One region of the Pseudoduganella sp. RAF53_2 genome, then DNA from elsewhere that is predicted to be linked to it. Evidence: predicted binding sites of a transcription regulator. Region 1 holds the regulator's gene; the other holds the start of a gene.
The links. The regulator sigma-54, encoded in region 1, starts transcription at its own class of promoters, with help from an activator protein. The targets are predictions, from matches to a motif close to TGGCANGNAANCTGCTTT.

Region 1 (10,481 bases):
TACGCCTTCCAGGATTTCGCCATGCTCGAAATTACGTCGTACCAGATTGCGTTCCATGCGCAGGCAATCGGCCACGCCAAGGGTCGTGCCGCGGCGCAGCAATTCGTGGGTGACGCACATCATGATCGGCGAGCGCTGGGCCATCGCGCTCAATGATTTTTGTGCGAACGGATCGGCGTCGCCACGCAGAGAATCCATGATGGCGGTCACGCTGCCGGCCGAGAAATGGCGATCGATGAGCGAACGCTGAGCTTCCAGTTCGCTTTGCCCCGCCAAGGTCTTTAACGGGGCTGCAAAGGCCGCGATGGCCTCCTGCTGAGCCGAACCGTGGGAAGCATCGATCAGCGCGCCCAGGGTGCGCCATTCGGCTTCCGGCACGAAATGATCGGCCAGCCCCAGGTAGAGCGCATCGGCGGCGCCGACGGTCAGGCCGGTCAGGCCCAGCCACATGCCCAGTGCGCCCGGCGCGTGGGACAGGAAATGGCTGCCGCCCACGTCCGGGAACAGCCCGATGTTCACTTCCGGCATGGCCATCCTGGTGCGGCTGGTCACGATGCGCACGCCGCAATCCGGCCCGCCCTGCGCGATGCCCATGCCGCCGCCCATCACCACGCCGTCCATCAGCGAAATGTATGGCTTGGGGTAGAAATGGATTAAATGATTTAGTGCATATTCCTCGGTGAAGAAATCTTCCAGCAGCGCGCTGTCGCCCTGCGGCGTTTTCTGGCCGACATCGTGGAAGAAGCGGATATCGCCACCCGCGCACAGCGCTTTCTCGCTGCTGCTGCGGATCACCACCGCAGCCACGTCTGCGTCCTCGCGCCAGGCCAGCAGCGCCTGAGTAATGGCGCGCACCATGTCGAGGGAAAGGGAGTTCAGAGCCTTGGGGCGGTCGAGGGTGATGAAGCCGGTGCCGTTGCTGACTTGGGTGTGGACGTATTCGCTCATGAACAAGATACTAAATAATTAATATTGTTTATTTTATCGCGCCACAGCCAGCGGCGCGGGGCGCAAAAAAGGGCGCCAGATGCGCCCTTAGTTTGATTGTCCCGCCACTCCTTTACATGACGGTGACAGGTGCTTCGTAAGTGTCCGGGATATGCTTGATCGCTTCGTGGTTGTGATTCTGGACGCGGGCCTTGTACTTCATGACCTGGCGGTCCAGTTTGTCGATCAGCGTATCGATGGCGGCATACAGGTCTTGCGACAGGCTCTCCACATACACAGTCTTACCCGACATACGCAGATTGATCTCCGCTTTTTGACGTTTTTCTTTCTCGGTGAGGTTATCTACAGTCAGGATGACAGCAATATCAATCACTTGATCGAAATGGCGCTTAACCCGCTCCAGCTTGTTCTGCACGTACTCGCGAATCGCTGGGGTCACTTCGACATGATGTCCACTGATGGTGAGATTCATACACACTCCTAAAGATGATGTCGCTTACTAGTTCGTACACGCTGGTGGCGTGCAGCGGAACCGTGCACTACAAAGACTTGCGGAGGCTAACGGGAGGAATTTTCAGAGCTTCGCGATACTTGGCAACAGTACGTCGCGCAATCACCATGCCCTGTTCTCCCAGCATGTCCGCAATCTTACTGTCGGATAAAGGATTTTTAGGGTCTTCAGCTCCTGTCAATTGCACGATCAGCGCACGGATCGCAGTAGAGGAAGCTTCACCCCCGGCTTCGGTTGCGACGTGGCTGCCAAAAAAGTACTTCAACTCAAACATTCCATGCGGGGTGAGCATATATTTTTGAGTTGTTACCCGAGAAATAGTGCTCTCGTGTAGTCCCAGTGTATCAGCTATTTCACGCAACACAAGGGGTCTCATGGCAACTGCACCATGACTGAAAAAGTTCTTCTGCCTTTCAACGATCGCTTGTGCAACGCGCAAAATCGTATCGAAACGCTGGCGCATATTCTTGATCAGCCACTTGGCTTCCTGCAGCTGTGCGCTCATCTGGCTCTCGCCTTTGCCCTGCTTGAGCAGGCTGGCGTACAGCGCATTCACACGCAGGCGCGGCATCACATCATTGTTCAGCATGACGATCCAGCCGTTGCGCCCCTTCTTCACGATCACGTCAGGCACCACGTAGTCTGACACGTCTGACGCAAATTCAGCGCCCGGATGCGGATTGCACTGGCGGATCACGGCCTGCGCTTCACGCAGGTCTTCGTCGTCGCAGTCGAGGGCTTTTTTCAGCTTGTTGAATTCACGCTGGGCGAACCAGGCCAGGTGCTTCTCGACGATGCATAGCGCCATGCGGCGCGTTACCAGCGGGATGTTCGGCAAGCGCTTGATTTGCAGCGCCAGGCACTCGGACGCATTGCGCGCGCCCACGCCAATGGGATCGAAAGTCTGCAGCAGCGCCAGCGACGTACGCAATTCTTCCAGTTCGATTTCCAGCTCTTCCGGCAGACGCGCATGGATTTCTTCCAACGGCTCTTCCAGGTAGCCGTTTTCGTCCAGCGCATCGATGATGATTTCCATCAGCGCGCGGTCGCGCGGTTCCTGCACGGTCACGCGCATCTGCTCCAGCAAATGCTCGCGCAGCGTGCAGCCGCTGGCTTCCAGTTGCGGACGGCCGTCTTCATCATCGGGCGACTTGCTGCTGGAGGAATTGCTCCAGTCGTCAACAGCATCGCCCTCGCCGTTGCCTTCATAGCTCTCGCCGTCGGCCGCAGGTGCTTCCGCGCCCTCGCCGCCTTCGCTGGCAGCCTGGCCGTTTTCTTGCGGCGGCGCTTCGCCATTGCCGCTGCCCTGGCTGATGGCGCCGTCCGCCAGCAGGCGCACGGAATTGTCCAGTGGATCGTCCAGCCGCTCCAGTAATGGGTTATCACTGAGCAGCTGCTCCAACTCCTGGTGCAGCTCAAGCGTCGACAGCTGCAACAGGCGGATCGACTGTTGCAGTTGCGGCGTAAGCGCCAGGTGTTGCGAAGTTCGCAGTTGCAGTGATTGTTTCATGGGCCTTTCTTACATCCGGAAGTGTTCGCCGAGGTAGACGCGGCGCACGGATTCGTCAGCAATAATGTCGTCAGGGCGGCCGGAAGCCAGTACCGAACCCTGGTTGATGATGTAGGCGCGGTCGCAAATGCCGAGCGTCTCACGCACATTGTGGTCGGTAATTAAGACGCCGATGTTGCGCTCCTTCAGAAAACGCACAATCCGTTGGATTTCGATCACGGCAATCGGGTCCACGCCGGCAAAAGGTTCGTCCAGAAGAACGAAGCGTGGGTTAGTGGCAAGAGCCCGTGCAATCTCAACACTGGATCTCCAGCACGGCACGGATATTCTCTTCCACGGTCAGCTTACGGAACACCGAAGCTTCCTGCGGCAGGTAGGACAGGCCCAGCGTGGCGCGCTTGTGAATCGGCAGGCTCGATACATCGATGCCACCGATATCGATGGTGCCAGCGTCGGATGCCACCAGTCCCACGATCATATAGAACGACGTCGTCTTGCCGGCACCGTTTGGTCCCAGCAGCCCTACCACTTCACCGCAATCGACCTGCAGCGAAACGTCATGCACCACCTGGCGTTTGCCATAGGTCTTTTGCAGACCTTTGACAACCAGGGTGCTGCTGCAATTGTTCTCCGCCATATTCATTTGACCGCCGGAGTGGTAGCTGGAGTTACCGGCGTTGCAGGCGCTGGTGCGTTGGCTTGCGAAGGCTGGATCACCATCTTCACGCGGCCGCCGCCCTGCTTGCTCTCGCCCGTGGTGGAGTTCTGCACGGAGAAGAATTCCTTGCGGCTGTCGTAGGAAATGAAAGGACCTTCAACTTCATCGGTGGTCTTGGCGCCTTCCAGGCGCGTGACCTTGGCCTTGGAAATCAGGCGCACCAGTTCGGACTTCTGGTCGTATTCGATGCGCTCGGCCTGGCCTTCGACCCACTGGTCGCCGGCGCCATCGCGCTTCTGGCGGAAAGTGGCCAGCGCGTTCGGCGCCGCCCAGAAGGTCACGTACTGATAGCCCTGCGGATCTTCCGTCACCAGCGCGCGGCCTGCCTTCATCAGCAGCGTGCCGCGGGTCAGCACCACGTCGCCGATCAGCGTGCGGGTCTGCTTCACTTCATCCGTGGTGCCCTGATTGGCTTCGATCACCGTTGGCTTGAGGGAGTCCGCCTTTTCCGCGCGGGCCAGGTTCAGGCCCATCAGCGGCAGCAGGGACAGCAGCAATAACTTGCTCAGTTTCTTTTTCATGTATGCTCCGAAAATTCTTGCTCAACGCTGAGGGGCAGGCGGATACACCAGGCGCATGCGCTGGTTCACTTCCGCCTGGCTGGTGGCGTTATTCACCTTCAGGCCAGTGCCTGTCAGCTTGGCGTTGCCGGACGTGGCGGTGAACGCCTGGTCCGTTTCCATCCGGTCTTCGTCCGGATAAATCGTCATCGCTTCAGTCTTCATGCTGAAGCTCTTTACGGTCTCGGTGCCGGCGCGGTCGGCGGTCACATTGCCGGCCAGCTTGACGCGGCTATTGCTGTCGTCCACGCGCGCCGTTTTGGCGTGAATGTCCATTGGCGGCAGGTCCGGCGTGATCTTGCGCACGACGGGCTTGTCGATCTCGGACGAATCGTCAATCGGGCGGTGGGTCAGCTTGTCGCCGGAAACGATATACGCCGGCTTGCCCTCTTTGCTCAGACGCACAAAGCTGAAGCGCTCGACGATGTAGTCAGGCTCCGTGAGCTTGGCGGCCGCCTGCATTTCCTCGCCTTCGCGGTTCAGCAGTTCGAGCAGCCAGAAGGTGCCGACGGCTGCGAACAGCGCCAGCATCATGCCGATCGAAAGCCTGACACGGTGAGAGGTCCTCTGGTTGCGCATACTGCTTCCTTACACCATGAATTGCGCCATGATGCGCTCAAAATTGCCCTGAGCGCGCAGCACGAATTCGCACACCTCGCGCACTGCACCGCGGCCACCGCTGGCCTGGGTCACGTGATGCACGCGGCTGTGCACTTCCGGGCGGCCGTTCGGCACACTCACGGCGAAACCGACGCGGCTCAGGATAGGCAGGTCCACCACATCGTCGCCGATGAAGCCGACCTGCTCTTCGGTCAGGCCCAGTTGCTGCAGCAGGGCCTTGAACGGCGTCAGCTTGTCGTGGCCGCCCTGGTGGACGAATTCGATGCCGAGGTCCTTGGCACGCGCGGTCACCTGCGGCGAACGGCGCGCGCTGATGATGGCGGTCTGCACACCCGATTCCTGCAGCAGCTTGATGCCCAGGCCATCGTGCACATTGAAGGTCTTCATCATCTCGCCGTCGGCACCGTAATGCAGGCTGCCGTCGGTCAGTACGCCATCGACGTCAAAGATCATCAGGCGCACCTTGGCGGCGCGCTTGACGATGTCCATATTGTAGGGGCGGCTCATCAGATCACCTTGGCGCGCGTAAGGTCGTGGATGTGCAGGGCGCCTACCAGTTTGCCCGCTTCGTCGGTGACCAGCATCTGGTTGATGCGGAATTCTTCCATGATGGCCACGGCATCCACGGCCAGCTTGTCCGCGTTGATGCTGCGCGGGTTCAGATGCATGACATCCTTGATGATCACCTTGCCGAAATCCTGCACCTTCTCGATCATGCGGCGCAGGTCGCCGTCGGTGAACACGCCGACCGGCTTGTTGTCCGCGTCGACGATGGCGGTCATGCCCATGCCCTTCTGGGTGATTTCCAGCAGCGCGTCCGGCAGACGGGTATCCAGGCCCACGGCCGGAATGGCGTCGCCGGTGCGCATGATGTCGCGCACATGGGTCAGCAGGCGGCGGCCCAGGGCGCCGCCCGGATGCGAACGGGCGAAGTCTTCTTCCTTGAAGCCGCGCAGGTCCAGCAGCGCCACGGCGATCGCGTCGCCCAGCGCCAGCGTGACGGTGGTGGAGGCGGTCGGCGCCAGATTCATCGGGCAGGCTTCCTTGGCGACCGACACGTCCAGGTGCACGTCCGACAGCTTGGCCAGGCTCGATTCCGGCTTGCCGGTCATCGAAATCACCACGCCGCCCATGCGCTTCACGACCGGCAGAATGGCCATCAGTTCGGCCGCTTCGCCGGAATAGGAAATGGCGATCACCGCATCTTCCGGCGTGATCATGCCCAGGTCGCCATGCGCCGCTTCGGCCGGGTGCACGAACAGGGCCGGCGTACCGGTGGACGCCAGGGTGGCAGCAATCTTGCGACCGATATGGCCGGACTTGCCAATGCCGGACACCACGACGCGACCTTTGCAATTCAGCAACAGCGACACGGCCTTGCCCACGGACTCGTCGGTCGCCAGGCGTTCATGCAGGGCGCGCAGCGCGTCCGTCTCGATTTGCAGGGCCTCGCGCGCCAGTTCCAGTGCGCGGGTTGCGGTCTTGGCATCAAAAGCTTTCAGCATTGTTTTTTCATCGGTTACACTCATGCCGGAAGTATAGCCGAATTGGTAAAGCAAAAAACTTGCCAGACGCAACAAACAACGGTGCCAAGTCGACTAGGATCAAAATGTTCTCGCCCCTCGAACTGACTCTCCTGCTGCTCGCCAGCGCCGTGCTGGGCGTGGTCGCTTTCCGCATGCTGCACCTGCCACCGATGCTCGGCTATCTGGCAGTCGGCATTCTGATCGGTCCCAATGCCCTGAACCTGGCCGCCGAGAGCGAAGCCACCCACTCGCTGGGCGAATTCGGGGTGGTGTTCCTGATGTTCTCCATCGGACTGGAATTCTCGCTTCCCAAGCTGATGTCGATGCGGCGCATCGTGTTCGGACTGGGCATGGCGCAGGTGGCGCTGACCATTGCCGTCACCATGCTGTTTGGCTGGGCGGTGCATTTCGTGCTGCCGCCGGCAATTCACCTGACCTGGCAGGCTTCCTTCGCCCTGGGCGGCGCGCTGGCCATGTCGTCCACCGCGATCGTGGTCAAAATGCTCACGGAACGGCTGGAACTGGAGCGCGAACACGGCCGCAATATCGTGGGCATCCTGCTGTTCCAGGATCTGGCCGTGGTGCCACTGCTGATTCTGATCCCGGCGCTGGCGCAGAATCCCGAGAACCTGGCGCCGACGCTGGCCTTCGCGAGCTTCAAGGCCACGGTGGTGCTGGTGCTGCTGCTGTTTATCGGCCAGCGCGTGATGCGCAAGTGGTTCACGGTGGTGGTCAAACGCCGCTCGCAGGAACTGTTCATGTTGAACCTCCTGCTGATCACGCTGGGCGCGGCCTGGATCACCGAGCAGGCCGGCTTGTCCCTGGCGCTGGGCGCTTTCGTGGCGGGCATGCTGATTTCCGAAACCGAATACAAGCACCAGGTGGAAGAGGACATCAAACCGTTCCGCGACGTGCTGCTGGGGCTTTTCTTCATCACCATCGGCATGCTGCTGAATGTGCGCATCGTGCTGGAAAACTGGTGGCTGGTGCTGCTTCTGCTGGCCGGTCCGGTGCTGCTGAAGTTCGGCCTGATCGCCGGCCTGGCGCGCCTGTTCGGTGCAAATACCGGCACGGCGATGCGTACCGGCCTGGCGCTGGCACAGGCGGGCGAATTCGGCTTCGTGCTGCTGAACGTGGTGGGCGGCATGCGCCTGGTCGATCCCTTTGTGGTGCAGGTGGTGCTGGCGTCGATGGTGTTGTCCATGCTGCTGGCGCCCTTCCTGATCGAGCAGTCGGACAAGATTGTGCTGAAGTTCTCCGCCAACGAATGGATGATGCAGTCGCTGACCCTGACCAAGATCGCGGCACGCACCATGTCCACCAACAAGCACGTGATCGTGGCGGGTTTCGGCCGTTCGGGCCAGAACCTGGCGCGCCTGCTGGCCGAAGAGAATATCGATTACCACGCGCTGGACCTGGACCCGACCCGCGTGCAGGAAGCGCAGAGCGCCGGCGCCAACGTGTCTTACGGCGATGCGGCGCGGCGCGAATCGCTGATTGCAGCCGGTATCTATCGCGCTTCAGCGATCGTGATTACCTACGCCAGCACGCCCTCGGCGCTGAAGGTGCTGTATCTGGTGCATGAGCTGGCCCCTACCCTGCCGGTCATCGTGCGCTCGCATGACGATTCGGACCTGGACCGCCTGAAAGCCGCCGGCGCTGCTGAAGTAGTGCCGGAACTGATGGAAGGCTCGCTGATGCTGGCCTCCCACGCCTTGGTGATGCTGGGCGTGCCGCTACGACGCGTGGTGCACCGCGTGCAGCGCGCGCGCGAAGAACGCTATGCCTCGCTGCGCGGCTACTTCCACGGCGCCAGCGATACGGGCGACGAGTCGGAGCTGGTGCGCCTGCATACGGTGGCGCTGGGCGATGGCGCTTCCTGCGTCGGCAAGCCGCTACGCGAGGTCGATCTCGGCGACACCGGCGCCGAGGTGACGGCCATCCGGCGCGGCAAGGCAAGGCTGGAAGTATCGGAAGAAACGGTGCTGGAGGCGGGCGACGTCATCGTGCTGCGCGGCGCCGCCGAAGCCGTAGCGCGCGCCGAGAATAATCTTTTGGCCTGAACGGCGGATCGATGATCCGCCCTACAATACGCCACTGCGTAGGGCGGGTCATTGACCCGCCATGCGTGATCAGCCGTAGCGAATCACGCGGTTACGGCCGCCTTCTTTGGCCTGGTACAAGGCTTCGTCCGCGTGGGCAATCAGCGCCTGCGCCTGGGCATCAACATCGGCATCGGCCGGCGTCTGCGCCAGACTGGCCACACCCACCGAAGCGGTAATCGATACCTTCACGCCGCCCGACAAATCGATCATGCTGGCAGCAATGCCGGCGCGGATGCGTTCCGCCACGAAGGCCGCGCTTTCCAGGTCCGCATTGATCAGCAGGACAACAAACTCCTCGCCGCCGAAACGCGCCAGCGCGTCCGACAGGCGCAGTTCGTTCTTGATGCGGTTGGCCACCTCGCGCAGTACATCGTCGCCGCCCTGGTGGCCGACGGTGTCGTTGACGCGCTTGAAGTGGTCGATGTCGATGTACATGAAGGAGATCGGATAATCCTGGCGGCGTGCGCGCGAGATCTCTTCCAGCAGGCGGCGGTCCACATAGCGGCGGTTGTACACGCCGGTGAGCGAATCGGTCAGGCCGATGTACTTCAACATTTCATTGGAGATCACGTTCTCCAGGCAGATGGCGATGATGGACGCCATATGCTCCACGAAGTCCGTGCCCAGCGATGGCGAGAAGCGCGCCGGGTCCACGCTGCCCAGATTCAGGCTGCCGATGATGCGCTTGTTACGCAGCAGTGGCACGATGGCCACGCTTTGCAGGCGCTGCGAGCTATCCGGGAACTGCGCACCGTGGCGCTCAGGATCGAACATGCCCAGTTCCGGCTTGGGCGGCATGCGCGGCGTCAGCTCGAAGCCCAGGGCATCGACATCCGGCACGAAAATCAGCTGCGGGAAATCTGCAAAGTTCACACCCAGCTTTTCCATCACGGTGCGGATGTCCGAATCCTCGTCGATCAGGCTCAGGGTAACGGCACTCAGGTCCGAGATGACGGGCAGCGTGCGGAAAATAGTGCCAATCAGTTCAGGGAAGCTGGCGGCGCCGACGATCTCCAGGTCGAAAGCCTGGTGGCGCATCATGATGGCGTGATTGCGTTCGGCCTGTTCGATCAGGTAAGCCATGCGCGCCCGCAGCGCCTGGTTTTCTGCCGCCAGGTCCGTTTGCTTGGGCCCCTTGCCCGGGATTTTTTGCGTCATGTCCATCAGCCCCGCCGATTCGATGCAACTATCAAAATGCCAGTGTAACTCCGATTTCCTCACCTACCCTTAAACGCTGGCCCTCGCCTTGCAGAACTACCACATTCATGCCGAAGCAGATGCCGCCGTCCACTTCCGGCTTGGCGCGGTAGCCTTGCAGAATATCCATTGGGTCCGGGCCGAATTCGCCGGTGCACTGATCGATCGAGGGCATGGGGCAGCGCGGGCAAGGTTTCACCGGCTTCAGAACGGCATCGCCGATGGTGAAGGTGTCGGTGTAGTCTTCTTCGAAAGGCTCGATACCGCCCACCACAATGTTCGGGCGGAAGCGGTTCATCGGCAGCTGGTCGCGGCCTGCCTTGCTCAGTTTTTCGTTGAGGTCCTGCAGGGAGCCGGTGCCGATCACCAGGATCGGGTAGCCGTCCGAGAACAGGGTGGGATGCTGCTCGCCGTTGGTCCAGGTGCCGCTGGTGGTGCGCTTGGCATTGACGTGGAAGCGCGCCAGGCGGCACGGCAGTCCGAGATAGCTGCTGAACCAGGTCGCGGTGGTTTCGTCGCAATCGTAGGCCAGCACGCTGTCTTCCCACACCTGCACTTGCAAGGTGGGCGCGGTGTCCGGATCGGGCATGCCAAGGGGGATTTCGAGACGCAGCATGCCGGGAGCACTGATCTCCAGCACGTCGCTTTTCAGTTTGGGCTTGATCAGGGCCATGCGCGGATGCTCGCGCTGGGTGAGCGCCACCCCGTCGGTGCCGACCAGCACCCACTCGCGGTCGTAAATCTGCTCCGACATCAGGCCGGCGCGCGTCAGCGTGGCTTCCTTG
Region 2 (4,243 bases), on a different contig from region 1:
CTGAACGTGAGCCAGGATCTGCGCTGGACCATCATCGAGCACCTGAATGCCGTGGGCTACAAGGGCGGCGATGCGCTGCTGGCGGCGGAACAGGCGAAGGACAAGTCCGATACCGGTGAAGCTGCAGCACTGGCGGCGACCGTGGCGCGTCCTGATGCGAAGGTGAAGGAAGAGTGGATCGCCAAGATCGGCGACACGCAAAGCAAGCTGCCGTTCTCGCGCCTCCGCACGGCGATGGAATCCATGTACCCGGCTTCGCAGACCAGGCTCGCCGAGCAGACCGCGGCGGAACGCCTGGCCCAGCTGCCCGTGCTGGACAAGGCTGCCGGTCCGGTCTTCATGCGCACTTACGCTACGCGCATGATCCCGGCCAGCTGCACGGCCGACAGCGTGGCACGCCTGGCGGCGGCAGCCGAGCAGGATAAGGAGCTGTCCGCCGGTACGCGCCGCGCACTGCTTGTGACGCATCAGGAAGACGCCCGCTGCGTGACCATCCGCAAGGCGCTCACCGTTCCGCTGAGCTGATCGGTGAAGGCGCTGCCCGCCGGCGGCGCCATTGCATTTTGCTATCGATACGCCGGTGCTCAGGCGCCGGCGTATAGTGGTTTTGCTCCTCCATCACTGGGAGAAGACCATGAAAGCGACCCTCCTCACTGCGTTACTGTGCGTGCTGCCGCTCGCGGCCGGCGCCCAGTCAACGGAATCCCGGGACAGCACCGTCCGCGTGCCGGCACCGTGGAGCATCGACCTGCCAGATCATGCACTCGGCATGGTCCTCACCAATTTCGACAGCTACCAGGGCGCGTACGACCTGTCCGATGGGCGTGTCCTGTACCTCACCTCGCGCGGGCATGCCATGTACGCCCAGATCGGTGACCAGGACAAAGTCCGGGTGGTGGGCGCCACTGCCGACAGTTTTGTGGCCGTGGACCGCAGCCTCAAGCTCAGCCTGAACCAGCGGATGGACGGTGAAGTGCGCGGCGATGTGCTCTACATACCGCAAGCCAGCGCCCTTGCCGGCTTGCCGGTGAAGCCTGTTTTACTCACTTTTGGCGGTAATTAGCGCCTTTCCGACCCAGCCGGGCCCCGTCGTGGTGGCCCGGCCTTCCATTTAATTGCTGACTTGCAACAATTCGAGAGAATTGAAGGGCATTCTATTGCTTACAATGCGCCCGTTTGATCCCAATCCAAGATACCGCTCCTCCCAGCGGTTTTCCCCACCCTCCGGTGCCGCAAGGCCCGGAGGCTTTTTTTTGTCGAAAATTTTGACAGTTGAGGGCAGGTACTTATTTAAAAGTAAACGATAAGCTTTTGATAATTAAAGAAATGATGTAAAAATTTTAACGTTGGCATTGAATTTGCTCTTTGGGGCCGGTGTCCTGATCAAAACCAAACCAAGGAAGAAATTCAACAATGAAAAATTTGTCCAAGCTGCTGGGAATTTTGCTGCTGAGCCTGACGGCTTCGGCCGCCACCGCAGGCCCTGTGATCATTGCCGGTACCGATGCTGATGACCACGGTTTCGCCACCGGCACGACCAATATGACCGGCTGGCTGTTCATGCAAAAGGCATTCGAGAACATCGCAGGCCAGGTCAGCAACGGCAGGAACTCCATCGTCTGCCTGGGCTGCAACGGCTCGCAGGCCGGCGCTGCCTTTGATTCGTCCACCCAGAACTCCGCGCTGACCGGCTCCTGGACGTTTGCCAACCTGACTTCGCTGAGCGATATCAGCGGCTTCTTCGATGGCACGGGCGCGGTCAACATCGGCAATGCCGGCATCATCTACATGCCGACCGTGGAAAGCAATATCATTGGCGGCATCAGCGACGCCCAGCTGGCGCTGGTCAATGCCCAGGGTGCTGCGCTGAACAGCTATCTGGCGGCAGGCGGTGGCCTGTTCACGCAGGAGCAGGCCAACTCTGCCATCGGCTACGGCTGGCTGACTTCCCTGCTGCCCGGTCTGATTGTGCAGGGCGATAACGGTGGTCCGTCAACCGACACCAGCCAGCTGACGCTGACCGCAGCCGGTAACGCTYCCTTCCCGGGCCTGACCAATGCCGACGCCAGCAATGCTACGCCCTGGCACGCCTGGTTCTCCGGCAACTTCGGTGGTTTGCAAACCCTGATCACCGGCCCGATCTTCAATGATGCGGGCGGCACTTTCCCCGGCGCTGTGGTGCTGGGTGGCGGGGCCGGTACGGTGATCAGCTGCGGCTCGCCGGGCCAGCCGGCTTGCGACGTGCCCGAGCCGGATAGCCTGCCGCTGATGGGCTTCGGCCTGCTGGGCATGGTGTACACCATGCGCCGCCGCTTCGGCAAATAAGCCCTATAACCTGGCCAGGTCGGGCCCGTCCTTGCGGCCTAGCCAGGTGGTTTCGAAACGCTTACGGGCAGCGGCCAGCGCGGCAGTGTCGCCGCGCTGACGATAGACCTCGATCAGGCCACGCAACGCCCAGCCATTGCTGGGCGTTTTTGCAAATGAGGCACGGAAGGCCTGCTCCGCAGCATCCAGCCTGCCGGCACGCAGCAGGGCCGCCCCCAGCGATTGACGCACCGGGTAATACCAGTAGGGCGGCTCAGTGTAGGGCAGAGAATCCTGCGCGGCGACGGCTTCCTCATAGGCTTTGATGGCGCCGTCCATATCGCCCCTGGCTTCGGCGACGCGGCCCATCGCAATGGCGCGCGCGGTGTGCACGATGTCCGGCGCCGGCACGCCCCAATCCAGGATGGGTTTGAAGTCGGCGTTCTTTTCCAGTGCGGCCAAGGCATCCGCCTCTTTCTGCGCATCGGCTACGGCGCCCTTGCGCGCGTAGGCGGTGGCGCGGGCATAGTGCCACATGGCTTTCACCAGCACGAAGTCAGGACCCGGATCGGGCAGGGCCAGCAGCGTGTCGGGACTGCTGAACTGCACGTGCGAGAAGTAAGGCGCCGCTTTCACCGGCTGCATCACGGCGAAGGCTTTGACCAGGTCCGCAGGCAGCGCCTTGTCGAGTTTATCGGCGGCTTCCAGCGCCGCCTTGCCGTCCCCGCCCATCAGGGCCGACACCATGGCGAAGTGGATGTTGTGCGGGTAGTAGGCGCCTTTGTAGACGGGGTCGCTGTCCGCCTTGCTGAAGTATTTTTCGTCGATGGCGATCGCATCCAGATTCGATTGCAGCGCCTCGCGGTACAGGCCCACGCGGTAGTAAATGTGCGAAGGCATGTGCACGATATGGCCGGCGCCGGGAATCTGCTTGGCCAGCATGCGGGCGTAGGGCAGCGCCTTGTCCGGATGGGTGGACGCTTCCATTGCGTGGATGTAGTAGTGGATGGCTCCGGGGTGGTTGGGATTACGCTCAAGCACGCGCTCCAGGGCGTCCACCATTTCCGGCGTGCGGCCTTTGGGCTGGGCGCCTGCGGCCTGCCAGTAATCCCATGGCGCCAGATCCATCAGGCTTTCGGCAAACAGCACCTGGATATTGTCGTCATTGGGGAAGGCGCGCGCCGCGTCCGCCATCGCGGCAGCGTACGCCTGGTCCAGCGGACTGCGGTCGGCGGGCGGTTCGGCCTGATAGCGTTTGGCGACAGCGTGAATCAGCGCCTGCTCGGACGCACTGGTTTTGGCAGCCAGCGATTCGGCTTTGGCGGCGGCAGCGGCGGCGGGTGCGACGGCGTCCGGGAACATGGGCGCGTTAATGTTCGGTCCCAGCACCAGCGCCTCGCCCCAGTAGCACATGGCGCATTGCGGATCGAGCTGCTGGGCAGTGCGGAAAGCGCGCGCCGCTTCGGCATGGTTGAAGGCGAAGGTCAGGCGCATGCCCTGATCGAAATAGGCTTGCGCGGCCGCGTTGGCGGTCGTGATCTTCATGTGCAGATTGCCGAGGCTGGGATACAGCGGCGGCTTGGCGGGCGCCGCCGCCGCGCGTGGCTGCTGGGTGGGCTTGAACGGCGCCGTTTCAGCCTGGGCCAGCAGCAGCTTGTCCAGCAAGAGCGGCCGCCCCGCCTGGGTTGGCGCGCACAGGCCTGGGGAGGAGAACAGAGGATCGAAAGGCGCGCGTTCCGCGTCGGCCGCGCCAAGCGCCATCAGGGCCGCGGCCAGCAAGGTTTTCCGGTACATGATGCCTCCTTGCGCAAGGTGATGTCATGTCGATAACATCTCAACTTAGCACAGGGCAGAGCTAAGTCAAGCCGCTTCCGCTACCGAGGTGTCGCCGTGGACGCTGACGCGGTTGCGGCCGTCTTTCTTGGATTGGTAGAGGGCG

Region 2: a site for sigma-54 is predicted at 1,348-1,365, ahead of AB4Z11_RS18255 (PEP-CTERM sorting domain-containing protein). Genes of this name have one in related genera too.

Annotation. Positions count from the first base shown of each region.
Region 1 is NZ_JBFRDW010000050.1:6,969-17,449, forward strand. It holds gene AB4Z11_RS05130 (enoyl-CoA hydratase/isomerase family protein) at 1-948, opposite strand, end outside; gene hpf (ribosome hibernation-promoting factor, HPF/YfiA family) at 1,061-1,420, opposite strand; gene AB4Z11_RS05140 (RNA polymerase factor sigma-54) at 1,488-2,969, opposite strand; partial or broken gene AB4Z11_RS05145 (LPS export ABC transporter ATP-binding protein) at 2,979-3,606, opposite strand; gene lptA (lipopolysaccharide transport periplasmic protein LptA) at 3,609-4,208, opposite strand; gene lptC (LPS export ABC transporter periplasmic protein LptC) at 4,230-4,826, opposite strand; gene AB4Z11_RS05160 (KdsC family phosphatase) at 4,836-5,375, opposite strand; gene AB4Z11_RS05165 (KpsF/GutQ family sugar-phosphate isomerase) at 5,375-6,397, opposite strand; gene AB4Z11_RS05170 (cation:proton antiporter domain-containing protein) at 6,478-8,457, shown strand; gene AB4Z11_RS05175 (DUF484 family protein) at 8,527-9,657, opposite strand; gene AB4Z11_RS05180 (MOSC domain-containing protein) at 9,689-10,481, opposite strand, start outside.
Region 2 is NZ_JBFRDW010000305.1:169-4,411, forward strand. It holds partial or broken gene AB4Z11_RS18245 (ERAP1-like C-terminal domain-containing protein) at 1-525, shown strand, start outside; gene AB4Z11_RS18250 (hypothetical protein) at 635-1,063, shown strand; gene AB4Z11_RS18255 (PEP-CTERM sorting domain-containing protein) at 1,414-2,325, shown strand; gene AB4Z11_RS18260 (hypothetical protein) at 2,329-4,098, opposite strand; gene AB4Z11_RS18265 (GGDEF domain-containing protein) at 4,165-4,243, opposite strand, start outside.